DNA from 3 places in the Nonomuraea sp. NPDC050478 genome. Region 1 is predicted to be linked to each of the others. Evidence: riboswitches for the same ligand, from Rfam matches in the RefSeq annotation. Region 1 holds a riboswitch; each other region holds the start of a gene.
The links. A riboswitch is a leader RNA that binds a small molecule or an ion and turns the genes downstream of it on or off. The one in region 1 is predicted to bind cyclic di-AMP.
Positions count from the first base shown of each region.

Region 1 (3,263 bases):
ACGGCGATCGCCGGATGCTCCCCGCGCCGGCCGTGCGTGACCGCGGCGCCGATCATGACGATGACCAGCCCGGCCGCCGCCAGCGGGGTGAGGATCGGGACGACGCCGAACGTCGCGGGCAGGATCAGCCCGAGCGCGGCCAGCACCTCCAGCCCGCCGATGGCCTTGACCGCGCCGGCGGAGAAGTCCTCCGTCCAGGCCAGGCCGGCGGCCGCGAGCCTCTCCTTGGGTTGCGCCAGCTTCATCAGCCCGGCCACACCGAACACGGCGGCCAGCAGGCCCGCGACGATCCACAGTGCGAGGTTCATGGGGGGTCCCGTTCTCACGCGGCTTGAAATGTTCAACAGGACCCTAGGGGGTGCGGCGGTCCGTCCGTGCGAGCGGCCCTGGCCGGGCCGCTCGTACGGAGACCGCTATCGCTGTGCGGCCGCGGCGCCGGCCCAGCCGAGCAGGGCCTCGGCGGTCTGGAAGCGGCGGCTGGAGCTGGTCTCGCCGAGGAGGACGCCGACGAGCCGGCTGCCGCCCCGATCGGCGGCGAAGGCGAGCGTGTAACCGGCGGCGCGGGTGTAGCCGGTCTTGACGCCGAGCGCGCCGGAGGTGCCGAGCAGGCGGTTGGTGTTGCGCCACGAGTACGAACGGCGCTCGGAGGTCGCGGGGACGGTGTGGTACTGGGTGGAGGTGACCTTCTCCAGGGTCGGGTTCTCCAGCACCTTCTGGGCCAGGCGGACCTGGTCGCGGGCGGTGGAGTGGCCACCGCCGCCGTAGGGCATGCCGTCCGCGTTGACGTACAGCGTGTCGTTCATGCCGAGCTGCCGGGCGGTGGCGTTCATCGCGGCCACGAACTCCTCGACGCCCGGCCCGTACGTGCGCGCGAGCGCGTGCGCGGCGTCGGCGCCGGAGGGCAGCATGAGCGCGTGCAGCATGTCCTCGACGGTCAGCGTGTCGCCGGCGCGCAGGTGGGCGACCGCGGCGCCGCCCCTGGCGGCGTAGCCGACGTCGGCGGTGGTGACCTCGACCTTGTCGGTGGGCTCGGCCCGCTGGAGCACCACGTACGCGGTCATCATCTTGGTGAGGCTGGCGACCGGCCTGCGCAGGTCGGCCTCCTTGCTGAAGTGGACCTGGCCGGTGGTGGCGTCGACCAGGTGGGCGGCCGTGGCCAGGACGGCGGGGGCGGCTTCGGCCTGCGCGGCGTCGACGGGGGTGGCGACCGGCGGGGCGGCGTGGGCGGCGGTGCTGCCGGCGGTCAACGCCGCGGCGGCGACGGCGAGGCTGATCAGCGCTCCGCCGAACCGGTGGGTGACGTTCATCTGAGGGCTTGCTCCTAGCTTCCATGCCGCCTACCGGGTTAGCTGACGGGTTCGGGCGTGGAAGTGCCCTACGGCGCGTGGTGCGCCGATTCACCCCAAGGGGAATGGGTCCCCGGCTCCGCGAACGGATTCGGCGGCCGTGCGCTCCCCGGGGGTGGGGCACGCACGGTCTGGGCAAATGAAGCCTCAACGTAATGCAATCTGACAAACGTCGCAACTCACCACAATTCGGATTTGACCGGCGCTATCGCCGGTCACGCTCCCGGCCGGACGACCATCAGCACGACCACGGCCGCCCAGACCAGGTTGTAGAAGCCGGCGAGCATGGACAGCGCGCGCAGCCGGCTCCCGTCGTCCGGGTCGCGCAGCGCGTCCCGCTGGCGCGGGTAGATCTGGGTGGCCAGCAGGACGGCCGCGACGCCGGTCAGCGCCATCGAGGCGACGATCCAGAGCTCCCCCATCCGGCCCTGCGCGAGGGCCATCACGATGCCGACGGCGGGCACCACCAGACCGAACAGGCTGTAGCCGCGGGTGATGCGGTGCAGGGCGGCGGCCACTGCCGGGCTGCGCTCGCCCTCGCCCGGCGGGCCCGCCACGGGGGCGTAGCGGGGAAACAGGCTCGCGGCCACGGCCGAGCCCCCGACGAACACGATGGCCGCCAGGACGTGCACGGACAGCAGGACGTGATCCCTCACGTTCGATCCTCCAACCTTCAGGGTTACTGAAGCTTAGCGGAAGCTTCAGTAACCCTGAAGGATGACCCTCGCTCCGGGCCGCCGGTGGAGGCGCCCTTGACGGTCGTGGTGTTGGCGTTAACACTTGGCACACACCTCTCCACCAGCAAGTGAGCACGACGAAGCAACCAGTTGTGTTAGCGCTAACACAACTGGTCGACCCCACCCCCGAGGAGTCCTCGTGTTGGCTTCCCTGCCGGGCACGCCGCGCCGGATCCTGACGCTCGCCGTCGTCACGATCGTCCTGTCAGCCCTGTTCACGACCGGCCGCGCCCAGGCGGCGCCCGGCCCGTCCTTCACCAACCCCGTCGTCCCGACGCCCAACAGCGCCGACCCGACGCTGGTCTTCCACAACGGCTTCTACTACTACGTCGCCACGACGTGGAACTCCGACGTGGTCATGCGCCGCTCGGCGACGATCGCCGGGCTGCGCAGCGCGCCCGAGCAGGTCGTCGTACGGACCGGCGGCAACACGATGTGGGCGCCGCACCTGGAGATGGTCGGGAGCCGCTGGTACCTGTACTACTCGGTGGAGCAGGGCAGCCTGCCCCGCCGCACCCATGTCGCCGAGAGCGCCGGGTCCGACCCGATGGGGCCCTACACCGTCCGCGGGGTCGTCAACCTGATGCCCGACAACGGATGGGCGATCGACGCCAGCCTGCTCAAGCTCGACGGCAACCTCTACATGACGTTCTCGGCGTTCGCGTCCGACGGCCTGCAGTCGCTGTTCATCGCGCCGATGTCGAACCCGTGGACGGCGAGCGCGTTCGGCAGGCGGATCTCGGCCCCGACCCTGGACTGGGAGCGTCAGAACGGCGCCGTCAACGAGGGCTCCTTCGCGCTGCAGCGGGGCGGCCGCACCTTCCTGACCTACTCGGCCAGCCACTGCAACGGCCCCAACTACAAGCTCGGCATGCTGGAGTACCGCGGCGGTGACCCGCTGTCGGCGGCGTCCTGGACCAAGTTCGCCAGCCCGATCTTCCAGCGCAACGACGCGAACGGCGTCTACGGCCCCGGTCACCATTCCTTCTTCACCTCGCCCGACGGCACCGAGACCTGGATCGCCTACCACGCCAACTCCTCGTCGAGCCAGGGCTGCGGCACCACCCGCACCACCCGGGTGCAGAAGATCTCCTGGAACGCCGACGGCACGCCCGACCTCGGCGTCCCCGTCTCGACCTCGACCGTGATCCCCGGCCCCTCGGGCGAGCCCACCCCTGCC
Region 1 is NZ_JBITHT010000002.1:59,093-62,355, forward strand. Features, by position in the region: gene ACIBF7_RS08310 (DoxX family protein) at 1-308, opposite strand, end outside; gene ACIBF7_RS08315 (D-alanyl-D-alanine carboxypeptidase family protein) at 414-1,307, opposite strand; cyclic di-AMP (ydaO/yuaA leader) riboswitch at 1,320-1,453, opposite strand; gene ACIBF7_RS08320 (hypothetical protein) at 1,562-2,002, opposite strand; gene ACIBF7_RS08325 (family 43 glycosylhydrolase) at 2,223-3,263, shown strand, end outside.

Region 2 (3,263 bases), on a different contig from region 1:
GGCAGGTCTCCACCAGGTACGGTCGCAGGACGGGGAACGCCGAGGCCAGGTTGGCGGCCGCGGCGGCGAGGCTGACCGCGATGGTCAGCACGTAGTCCACCACCAGGGCCGCGGCGGCCAGCAGGCCCGCCCGGCGGCCCAGCTCCGCCTTCGCGACCCCGTACGACCCGCCGCCGTCGGGGTGGGCGGCGATGACCTGCCTGTAGGAGAACACGAGGATCAGCAGCAGGACCGCGATGGCGATCGTGATCGGCAGGGTCAGCGCCACGGCGGCGGCCCCGGCCCCGGCCAGGACGAGCGCCGCGGCCTCCGGCCCGTAGGCGACCGAGCTGAGGGCGTCCAGCGACAGCGCCGACAGTCCTTGCAGGCTGGTCAGGTGCCGCTTGTCGCCCTCACCGTGGCGGAGTTGCAGCCGCCGCCCGCTGAGCGGCGACCGCCTGGTCTTGGCCGGGTCCTGCTGGTAGGGCACCGTCGTCATGTCGCACGCGCTTCCACCCCCTGGATCTCCCCCGGAGTCGTCGCCGGGCAGGCCAACGGCCGGTCAAAACGCGGTCCTGACCAGGGGCCACAGACGACGGCGATCCGGTCAGGGAAGACCTGACCGGATCGCCGGAGGAATGACGGGTGCGGAGAAGGTGCTCAGGCGGCCTTGTACTCGGGGTAGCCGTAGCCGGTCACCTGGGACACGGGCCGGATGCGCTCCTCGACCTTGCCGTTGCCGGTGTTGCCCTCGATCGTGGTGATCGTGCCGTCGCCGTTGTCCTTCTTCACCAGGCCGACGTGGTCGACGGCGCTGATGTTCTTGCTGCCGCCCCAGTCGAAGAAGACGACGCTGCCGGGCTTGGCCTCGCTGCCCCAGCGGTTGTTGTCCTTGAACCACTGGGCGTGGGTGACGGTGTAGGCGTCCCAGCCGATCGTGGAGCGGGCGCCGGCCTGCTCGCCGACCCAGGACACGAACATCGCGCACCAGGGGGCGTTGGCGTACAGCGCGGGCGTGCCGCCGCCGTCGCGGGCCAGGGTCTCGGCCGCGCGCGGGGAGGACATGTACCACTGGTGGAACTTGGTGCCGCCGCCGGCGGCGTCCTCGGTGACGCCGATCTGCGACTCGGCGACCTGAAGGACGGTGCTCGCGCTGACGGCGGTGGCCTGGCCGGCGCTGCTGTGCTGCTGGGCGACCGGGTGGGGCTGGGAGGGGGTGGCGGCGGCTGCCGTGGCGGCGGCGGAGGTGCCGGCGAAGGCGGCGCCGAGTGCCAGGGTGGCGCCCAGGGCCAGGCGGGAGGTGGACGGGATGCGATCGAAGATGTGCTTGACCATGCTCGGGGATTGCTCCTTGCTTCCATGCCGCCTACCGGGTTAGCTGTCGGGTTCGGGCGTGGAAGTGCCCTACGGTGCGCCCTTGGTGAAGAGCGACCGATTCACCCCAGAGAAAGGTGGGTCCCCGGTTCCGCCAGAGGGCGGATTCGGCGGCCGCGCCGTGTTCCCGCTTCGTGCGCGGGTGGGCGCGGTCTCGGCAATTCATCGGCAACGCGCGGGGGCTTACCTAAAAGCGCTGCTCAAGCGCGTGCCATCGATGGGTTCGAAGGTAATCGTCGCGCAAGGGAAAGGGCAAGCGCGGAACGGGCCCGGACGACGGAATCCCCTACGGCATAGGGGTTTTCGGGGCGAATATTTTACCTTTGCGGGGGTTTCTACAGGTATCGGAACCACAGATACGGCGCCACCAGGGTCACCGTGACGACCGTGACGATCAACCCGTACTTGGTGAAGTGCCAGAAGCTGATCGGCGTGCCGTTGCGGGCCGCGATGCCCAGCACGACCACGTTGGCCGCCGCGCCCACCGCCGTGGCGTTGCCGCCCAGGTCGGCCCCGAACGCCAGCGCCCACCAGAGCACCTGTGCCGACTCGCCGCCCTGCGCCGCCACGAGTTCCTCCACGATCGGGCTCATCGTGGCCACGTACGGGATGTTGTCCACGACCGCCGACACCACGGCGGAACCGCCCAGCAGCCCCATCGTCGCCACGTCCAACCGGCCCGCCGTGGCCTCCACGGCGGCCCTGGAGACCTGGTCGATGACCCCGGTGTGGACGAGCGCGCCGACCATGACGAACAGCCCGGCGAAGAACACCAGCGTCGGCCACTCCACCTCGGCCAGCGACTTCTCCGTGGTCACCTTGGTGAAGGCCACCAGCACACCGGCGCCCAGCAGCGCCACCACCGACGGCTCGTAGTGCAGCACCGGATGGAGCACGAACGCCGCCAGCACCAGCACCAGCACGACGAGCGACTGCCACAGCAGCCACGGGTCGGCGATCGCCTCCTTCTCGTCCAGCGCCATGACCTCCTGCGCCCGGTCCGGGTCGTACCGGAACGTCCGGCCCCACATGAGCCAGCAGAGCCCCACGAACACCGCGACCAGCACGATCACCATGGGCGCCATGTGGATGAGGAAGTCGTTGAAGCTCAGCCCGCCCCGGCTGGCGATGATGATGTTCGGCGGGTCGCCCACCAGCGTCGACGCGCCGCCGATGTTGGAGGCCAGCGCCTCGGCGATCAGGAAGGGGACCGGCGACACGGCCAGCCGCTCGCACACCAGGAACGTCACCGGCGCGATCAGCAGCACCGTGGTCACGTTGTCGAGCAGCGCCGACGCGCCTGCCGTGATCAGGACCAGCAGGACCATCAGCCGGAAGGGCCGCCCCTGGGCGCGTTTGGCCGCCCAGATCGCCAGATACTCGAAGACGCCGGTCTCTTTCAGCACCCCGACGATGACCATCATGCCGAGCAGCAGGAAGATGACGTTCCAGTCGATCCCGGCATGCTCGGAGAAGAACGCCGACCCGGCGTTGGTCGCGTGGATCAACAGCATGACCCACGCTCCGCCCAGCGCCGCCGCCACCCGGTTCACCTTCTCGGTGGCGATCAGCGCGTAGGCGGACACGAACACTGCGACGCTCGCCCAGGCGAGCGGGCTCATGTGCCTAGCATCCTGTCCAGCAGCGCCTGCAGCGTGACCGCACCCAGCAACCGGCCCTTGTCCACGATGGCCACCAACGGGCTGCGGGTGCGCGCCATCAGCGCGGCCAGCTCCAGCACGGTCGCGTCAGGATCCGTGACGGGCAGCTCCCGCCGCTCCCGGGGCAGCACCTCGCGCACCGTACGACTGCCCAGCGCGCGCAGGAACTCGTCGGCGTGCGCCTCGTCGACCACCCGGGCCAGCGCCGGATCGTCCATGATGTAGCGCGGCACGGCCAGTCGCAGTGCT
Region 2 is NZ_JBITHT010000001.1:924,355-927,617, forward strand. Features, by position in the region: gene ACIBF7_RS04355 (APC family permease) at 1-478, opposite strand, end outside; gene ACIBF7_RS04360 (CHAP domain-containing protein) at 640-1,314, opposite strand; cyclic di-AMP (ydaO/yuaA leader) riboswitch at 1,328-1,476, opposite strand; gene ACIBF7_RS04365 (ArsB/NhaD family transporter) at 1,689-2,975, opposite strand; gene ACIBF7_RS04370 (CBS domain-containing protein) at 2,972-3,263, opposite strand, start outside.
Region 2: linked by a shared signal. The riboswitch ahead of ACIBF7_RS04360 (CHAP domain-containing protein) and the one ahead of ACIBF7_RS08315 (D-alanyl-D-alanine carboxypeptidase family protein) in region 1 are both predicted to bind cyclic di-AMP.

Region 3 (3,263 bases), on a different contig from region 1:
ACCGAGTGGGGAGGCGCCTTGATTGCAGCGGCCGCACGGTGCGCCGAAGACTGAGGGGCATCTGCGACCGGATCGGGGTGGCCACGGCCATCGAAGCCGTGGCCTGGGCCGCGCGCCGCCAGCTGATCTAGCCGTCAGTCGGCGATGCGCACCGCTCCGGCGTAGGGGCGCCGGTCGAGTGAGGCGATGCGCACGACGTCGCCCGTGCGCGGCGCGTGCACCATCATGCCGCCGCCGAGGTAGATGCCCACGTGGTGCAGGTCGCTGTAGAAGAAGACCAGGTCGCCGGGGCGCAGCTCCTCGCGCGCGATGTGCCTGCCCGCGGTCCACTGGTCGCCGGTGTAGTGCGGCAGCGAGATGCCGACGCGCTGGTAGGCGGCCATGACCAGCCCCGAGCAGTCGTAGCCGTTGGGGCCTTCCGCGCCCCAGACGTACGGCTTGAGCTGCTGGGTGAGGGCCCAGCGGGCGGCCTGGGCCGCCTTGCCGTCGCCGGGGATGGGCAGGGTCACCTTGACGGCCCTGGTGCCGGGGCGGCCGGCCTCGCCGAGCGCGCGCTGGAACAGCCGGCTCTCGACCTTGGTGACGAGCGTGGAGATCCGGTCGCGCTTGGCGCCGAGGTCCTTGACGATCTTGTTGACCTCGTCGATGCGGGTCTGGGCGCCGGTCCTGGCCCGCTCGGCCGCGTCCATCGCCTTGGTCAGCTTGAGGACCTCCTCGCTCTGCTGCTGTCGCAGGGCGTAGGTGGTGGCCGCGCGGTCGAGGTAGCTCTCGGGGTCGCCGCCGGTGGTGAAGGCGAGCACCCGGCTGAGGCCGCCCGACATGTATTCGGCCTCGACCAGCTGCGACGCCCTGGTCTTCTTCGTGGCCAGGTCGGCCTCGCTGGCGGCGAGCCTCTTCTTGGCGTTCTCCACGGCCTTCTTGGCCGTCTTGAGCTTCTCGCGCTGCCCGTTGTACTGCTCGGTGAGGGTCTCGATCTCCAGGTGCATCTCCTCGACCTGCTCGGAGAGCTCCTTGAGCGAGGGCTTGGGGTCGGCGGCGACGGTGCCCGCGGGAGCGGCGACGAGCAGCGCGGCGAGGGTGGCGCCCACGATGCCCAGCCTGCGGCCGTAGCCGGCCCGTTCCGGAGGGCGGGCGCGCTCGCCCGCGGAACTCCCCCTGCGGTCGCGCGTGCGCTTCACCAATCGAGCTCCTTCCGTAGCGCGCCGACCGGGTTAGCTGACGGGTTCGGGCTCGGACCGGCCCTACCGAGCGAGGTGCTCGGACTCACCCCTGGCGGCGCCGCTCGAACGCCGCCGGCGGGTCCCCGGCTCCCCTTGCGGGGATTGGGCGCGTCTCCGCGCCACATGCACGGGGACATCGACGCTGGACACTAATGCACCGAGGGTTCCTGCTCAACCGGAACTACAGACTCTGTAGAGATTTCACAACCGGGGGGTCACAAGGTGGTCTCGTAAAGCACGGTACGGCAAAGACTTCATGTCCTCTTTGTGCCTGCTTGGACCAGGCATGGAACGGTAGGAAACCTCCAACGCCACAGGTGCTCGTACAGCCACGAGACGTTACAAGATGGGCGCAAGTCCGGGGTTAGGGGTGAGCCGTAATCACAAACTGTAGGCTGGAGGGTCATGGAGCAGGTCGCCGAACGTCCCCTTCCCGACACGCAGGTCCTGGTCCGGCGTGCCCGGACGCCGGACGTCAAGGCCATCAAATTCCTGGTCGACACCTATGGAGGCCCCGGCCCCCGGCTGCTGGAGAAGGCCACGGTCACCCTGTACGAGGACGTGCAGGAGTTCTGGGTCGCCGAGCGCGACGGCAAGGTCGTCGGCTGCGGGGCGCTGCACGTCCTCTGGGAGGACCTGGCGGAGATCCGCACCGTGGCGGTCCACCCGGAGGCGCGCGGGCTGGCCATCGGCCACCGCATCGTCACGGCCCTCATCGACACGGCCAAAGAACTCGGCCTGCAGCGTGTTTTCTGCCTCACATTCGAGGTCGACTTCTTCGCGAGACACGGATTCCGGGTGATCAAAGGCACCCCGGTCTCGCCCGAGGTCTACGCCGAACTCCTGGCCTCGTACGACGAGGGCGTGGCCGAGTTCCTGGACCTGGAACACGTCAAGCCCAACACCCTGGGGAACACACGGATGTTGCTCCACCTGACCTCGGGTGATGCGGATCTTGACTGACAGAAAAGGTGATTGTTGATACCCATGTCGATACGTTGTCCAGGACAGGCATGTGCCCTGACACGTGCCACATGCGCACGCGAAGCGAGGTGACACGGTGAGCACCGGACAGCCGCCGTATCCGCAGGATGAATCCAGCGAGAATCATCCGGGATACGGGCACAACCCGGGACACCCCCATGGGGAGGATCCCGACGCGACGGTCGTGGGCTACAGGGCCGACGACCCCTACGGCCAGGGCCAGTACGGCCAGCAGCCCCCGTACGGGCAGCAGCAGCAGTACGGTCAGCCGGGTCAGCAGGGCTACGGCCAGCAGGGCGCGTCCCAGCCGGGCTACGGCCAGCCCCAGTACGGCCAGCAGCCCGACTACGGCCAGCAGGGTTACGGTCAGCAGCCTCAGTACGGTCAGCAGGCTCCCTCGCAACCCGACTACGGCCAGCCCCAGTACGGCCAGCAGGCCCCTTCCCAGCCTGACTACGGCCAGCAGCCCCAGTACGGCCAGCAGGCTCCCTCGCAACCCGACTACGGTCAGCAGCCCCAGTACGGTCAGCAGCAGTACGGCCAGCCCGGCTACGGCCAGCAGCCCTCCTCGGGTCAGCAGGGCTACGGCCAGCAGCCCTCCTCGGGTCAGCAGGCTTACGGTCAGCAGGGCTACGGTCAGCAGGCCCCCTCCCAGCCCGGTTACGGCCAGCAGCCCGATTCCCAGTCCGGCTACGGTCAGCAGGCCTACGGCCAGCAGGGTTACGGTCAGCAGCCGCAGTCAGGGCAGCAGTACGGCCAGCCCGGCTACGGTCAGCAGGCGCAGTATGGCCAGCAGCAGTACGGCCAGCCCGGCTACGGTCAGCAGCCCCAGTACGGCCAGCAGTACGGTCAGCCCGCCTACGGGCAGCCGGGCTACGGCCAGCCGGTCGGCGTGCAGCCTCCGGGTGCCCCCGCGCCGCTGGCGGAGTGGTGGCAGCGGCTGGTGGCCCGTCTCATCGACGGCTGCATCTTCGGCGTCGTCTATTTCCTCATCTCCCTGGTGCTGGGCATCTTCTTCGTGGCCAGCTACAACTCGGTGACGGGTGTCACGACGGGCTT
Region 3 is NZ_JBITHT010000001.1:535,390-538,652, reverse strand. Features, by position in the region: gene ACIBF7_RS02550 (LuxR C-terminal-related transcriptional regulator) at 1-131, shown strand, start outside; gene ACIBF7_RS02545 (NlpC/P60 family protein) at 135-1,178, opposite strand; cyclic di-AMP (ydaO/yuaA leader) riboswitch at 1,185-1,339, opposite strand; gene ACIBF7_RS02540 (amino-acid N-acetyltransferase) at 1,626-2,183, shown strand; gene ACIBF7_RS02535 (RDD family protein) at 2,281-3,263, shown strand, end outside.
Region 3: linked by a shared signal. The riboswitch ahead of ACIBF7_RS02545 (NlpC/P60 family protein) and the one ahead of ACIBF7_RS08315 (D-alanyl-D-alanine carboxypeptidase family protein) in region 1 are both predicted to bind cyclic di-AMP.